DNA from 2 places in the Rhizobium binae genome. Region 2 is predicted to be linked to the other one. Evidence: riboswitches for the same ligand, from Rfam matches in the RefSeq annotation. Region 2 holds a riboswitch; the other holds the start of a gene.
What was found. A riboswitch is a leader RNA that binds a small molecule or an ion and turns the genes downstream of it on or off. The one in region 2 is predicted to bind S-adenosylmethionine.
Positions count from the first base shown of each region.

Region 1: it holds a riboswitch for S-adenosylmethionine, as region 2 does, so the genes downstream of both, metA (homoserine O-acetyltransferase MetA) here and J2J99_RS02755 (O-succinylhomoserine sulfhydrylase) in region 2, are expected to answer to the same signal.

Region 1 is NZ_CP071604.1:4,406,728-4,409,122, reverse strand. It holds gene metA (homoserine O-acetyltransferase MetA) at 75-998, opposite strand; SAM riboswitch at 1,049-1,126, opposite strand; gene J2J99_RS21490 (ABC transporter ATP-binding protein/permease) at 1,280-2,395, shown strand, end outside.
Region 2 is NZ_CP071604.1:566,321-568,715, forward strand. It holds gene J2J99_RS02755 (O-succinylhomoserine sulfhydrylase) at 1-939, opposite strand, end outside; SAM riboswitch at 983-1,061, opposite strand; gene J2J99_RS02760 (2'-deoxycytidine 5'-triphosphate deaminase) at 1,134-2,228, shown strand; tRNA gene J2J99_RS02765 (tRNA-Gly) at 2,276-2,349, shown strand; gene J2J99_RS02770 (hypothetical protein) at 2,373-2,395, opposite strand, start outside.

The DNA.
Region 1 (2,395 bases), 680 kb from region 2:
ACCGCAACCGGTCGGAACAGAAAGAAATGCAGCCGAGATGCCGCGGCACTGCCTTGATATGCGAGTGACGCGGCTCAGAGATCCATGCCGATCTCTTCGACGTCATAGGGCGTCGTCTGATAGATCTCGTTGATCCAGTTGCCGAACAGGAGATGCGCATGGCTGCGCCAGCGATTCTGCGGCGCAAGCGCCGGATCGTTATGCGGGAAGTAGTTATGAGGCATCTTGATCGGCACGCCGGCGTTGACGTCGCGGAAATACTCGTCCGAGAGCGAGGTGGAATCATATTCGACATGATTGAACATATAGAGCCGCCGGCCCCTTTTCTCATGCACGAGGCAGACGCCCATCTCGCTCGATTCCATCAGAATTTCCAGGCTTTCGCATTTCTCGATGTCGGCGCGCCGCACCTCCGTCCAGCGCGACACCGGCACCTCGAAATTATCGGAAAAGCCGTTGAGATAGATAGAGGAGGGCTTCAGGTTCCGGTGGCGGTAGACGCCGAAGGCCTTCTCCTTCAGCTCGTATTTCGGAACGCCGTGGAAATGATAGATCGCCGCCATCGCGCCCCAGCAGACGTTCATCGTCGAATGGACGTTGGTTTCCGTCCAGTCGAGAATCTCCTGCATTTCTTTCCAATAGGTGACGTCCTCATAGGGCAGGAGCTCGATCGGCGCCCCGGTGATGATGAAACCGTCGAATTTGCGCTGCTTAACCTCCTCCCAGGTCTGGTAGAAGGCAAGCAGGTGATCTTCGGACGTGTTCTTCGCCTTGTGCCCACCTATGCGGATCAGCGACAGCTCCACCTGCAGCGGAGAGGCGCCGACCAAGCGCGCCATCTGCAGCTCGGTCTTGATCTTGTTCGGCATCAGATTGAGCAGCCCGATCTGCAACGGGCGGATATCCTGTCGGATCGCCATCGTCTCGGTCATTACCCGCACACCCTCCTGGACGAGGGTTTCGAAAGCTGGAAGCGTATCGGGGATCTTGATGGGCATTGCGGTCACTCGATCAAAAATAAAAAAACCGGCGGCGACAAAAAATCGCTACCGGTCCGCACGCGGCCCTTTAGCGAATTTTTTAACGTGGCTGCAAGCCGGCCGGCCAAATCACCACGGAATGCGTTAATTAGTCCCAGTTGAGCGACGAATCAAGCCGAATGCATGCGACAGCGACTCAGGCAAGCCTCATCACAGTTTAATGACTGATAGAATCTGTTGATAGACCGGTAACGCCACCATGTTAATAATGACAGTATGGGCGGTGTTGGAAAAGCATGATGGCAGATAAGACCAAGGGGAGGCCGGGCATCCGGAGGCAGGATAGAGTAGGGTATGATTTCAGCCTGACATATCGCCTCGGGGTGATGTTCTCTGCATTCTGGAATTCTGAAGTGCGTGGCAAGGTGCTGTTTCTAGCGACCGTGCTGATCCTCGTCATCCTGGCGACGGCCTATGGCCAGGTCATTCTCAATGAGTGGAACGCCCCCTTCTACGATTCGCTCGAGCGCCGCGACCTCGGCGAATTCTTCCATCAGCTCGAAATCTTCGCGATGATCGCCGGCACGCTGCTGCTGCTCAATGTGTTGCAGGCTTGGCTGAACCAGATGACCGCGCTTTATATGCGCGAAGGCCTGTCGCGCGACCTCGTCGACCAGTGGCTGAAGCGCAAGCGGGCGCTGCGGCTCGCCTCCAGCGGCCTGATCGGCGTCAATCCGGATCAGCGCCTGCACGAGGATTCCCGCAACCTTGCCGAAAGCACCACCGGGCTCGTCCTCGGCCTGCTGCAATCGACCATTCTTCTGGTGAGCTTCATCGGCGTGCTCTGGGAACTGTCGAGCGGCTTCATCTTTCACATCAGCGGCCGCAGCTTCTCCATTCCCGGCTACATGGTCTGGGCCGCAATCTTCTACGCCGCCTCCGCCTCGGTTCTGAGCCAGGTCGTCGGCCGCAAGCTGGTCAAGCTCAATGCCGACCGCTTTTCCAAAGAGGCCGAGCTTCGTTTCACGCTGATGCATGCCAATGAGAACATGCCGGCGATCACCGTTGCCCGCGGCGAGGAGAACGAGCGCCGGCGCATCAACACCGACATCAGCTCGGTGCTAAGGGTCGTCAAGCGGCTCGCCATGGCCAATACCAATCTCACCTGGGTTTCGGCCGGCTACGGCTGGCTGGTGATCGTCATCCCGATCATCGTCGCGGCACCCGCCTATTTCTCCGGCGGTCTCACCCTTGGCCAGCTGATGATGTCGGTCGGCGCCTTCAACCAGGTCAATACGGCGCTGCGCTGGTATGTCGCCAATTTCGGCCCGATCGCCGAATGGCGCGCCACGCTGATGCGCGTCACCGATTTCCGCCAGGCCTTGCTCGACATGGACGAGGATTACGACCTGAAG
Region 2 (2,395 bases):
CAGTTCGAAGCAGACGAGGGTCGAGCCGCCCGTCATCTGCTTGGCGATGATATCGGCCTGCGGATGGTCCTTGCGGCCGGGATAGATCACCTTGGCAACCTTGCCCTGATCGGCGAGGAAATCGGCGATCTTCGCGGCATTCTGCGTCTGCTGACGCACGCGCAGCGGCAGCGTCTCGATGCCCTTCAGGAGCGTCCAGGCGTTGAACGGCGACATGGCCGGACCGGTATGGCGGAAATAGTCGTGCAGGTTCTCGTCGATCCAGGCCTTGTCGGCCAGCACGACGCCGCCGAGGCATCGGCCCTGGCCGTCAATGTGCTTGGTGGCGGAATAGACGACGATATGGGCGCCGAGTTCGAGCGGCTTCTGGAAGAGCGGCGTGGCAAAGACATTGTCGACCACGACCTTGGCGCCGACCTGGTTGGCGAGCTTGGCCACACCGGCGATATCGACGACCTCGAGCGTCGGGTTGGTCGGGCTTTCCAGGAAGAACACCTTGGTGTTCGGCCGGATCGCCTCTTCCCAGTTCTTCAGGTCGCGGCCGTCGACCAGCGTGCATTCGATGCCGTATTTCGGCGCCAGCGTTTCCACCACCCAGCGGCAGGAGCCGAAGAGGGCGCGCGCGGCAACGATATGGTCGCCCGCCTTGACCTGGCAGAGGATCGCCGCGCTGACGGCGGCCATGCCGGAAGCGGTGGCGCGGGCGTCTTCCGCACCTTCGAGCATGCACATGCGCTTTTCGAACATGTCATTGGTCGGGCTGCCGTAGCGGGCGTAGATGTAGCCGTCCGTCTCGCCCTTGAAGCGGGCTTCGGCCGCTTCCGACGTTTCATAGACGAAGCCCTGCGTGAGATAGATTGCCTCGGACGTTTCGCCATATTGCGAACGCAGCGTGCCGCCATGGACGAGTTGAGTTGCTGGGCGCCAGGTCTTGCTCATGCCATCACCTTCACATAACAAAAAAACCGGCCGCAAAAGCAGACCGGTTCACAACCCGGTCTTTTTAGCCACTTGTTTAACGTGGCTGCAAGCCGACCGGCCAAATCACCACGGGATAATTCTGCAATACTGCTCTTAGCTGCTTGCGTCAATTCCCCGTATTTGGTTTTGTCGGCGCAAAAGATGGATGGGGCATGATGGCTCGCGAAACTGGAATTCTGGCCGACCGCGCGATCTCCGCGCTGTTTGAAACGGGGCGTCTTAACTCCGAGCGGGAGCTGGACCGCGACCAGATCCAGCCGGCAAGTCTCGACCTGCGCCTGGGAAGCAAGGCCTTTCGTGTGCGCGCCAGTTTCATGCCGGGGCCTTCGCACCTGGTGGCCGACAAGCTCGATCGCCTCAGCCTGCATGTGATCGATCTGTCCCAGGGCGCGGTGCTCGAGACCGGCTGCGTCTACATCGTTCCGCTGATGGAGAGCCTGGCGCTGCCGGCCGACATGTCGGCCTCGGCCAATCCGAAGAGCTCGACCGGCAGGCTCGATATCTTCACCCGCGTCATCACCGATTATGCCCAGGAATTCGACAAGATCCCGCCAGGCTATTCCGGCCCGCTCTATCTCGAAATCAGCCCGCGCACCTTCCCGATCGTCGTGCGCCGCGGCTCGCGCCTGTCGCAGATCCGCTTCCGCGTCGGTCAGTCCCTGCTCGGCGAGCCGGAACTGTTGAAGCTGCATGAAAGCGAGACGCTGGTCGCCAGCAAGCAGCCGAACGTATCGGGCGGCGGCATCGCGCTGTCGATCGATCTCACCGGCGACAAGGACGGCCTGATCGGCTATCGCGGCAAGCACCACACAGCCGTCGTCGATGTCGACGAGAAGGACCAGCACGACATCTTCGATTTCTGGGAGCCGCTCTATAGCCGCGGCCGCAACGAGCTGATCCTCGATCCTGACGAGTTCTATATCCTCGTCTCGCGGGAGGCCGTGCATGTGCCGCCGGATTATGCCGCCGAGATGACCCCTTTCGATCCGCTGGTCGGCGAATTCCGCGTCCACTATGCCGGCTTCTTCGATCCGGGCTTCGGCCATGCCCCGGCCGGCGGCCGTGGCAGCCGCGCAGTGCTCGAAGTGCGCAGCCACGAAGTGCCCTTCATCCTCGAAGACGGCCAGATCGTCGGCCGCCTCGTCTATGAGCACATGCAGGAAAAACCCGCCAGCCTCTACGGCTCCGGCCTCGGCTCCAACTACCAGGCCCAGGGCCTGAAACTCTCGAAGCACTTCCGCATCTGAAACGCGACTTGACAGCGCCCCCCATCTGTTGGAAATCTCAGCGCATCGCGGGTGTAGCTCAATGGTAGAGCAGCAGCTTCCCAAGCTGAATACGAGGGTTCGATTCCCTTCACCCGCTCCACTTATCCTTCCGGCGACGCCCACCTAATCCCCGAAAAACCGGATCG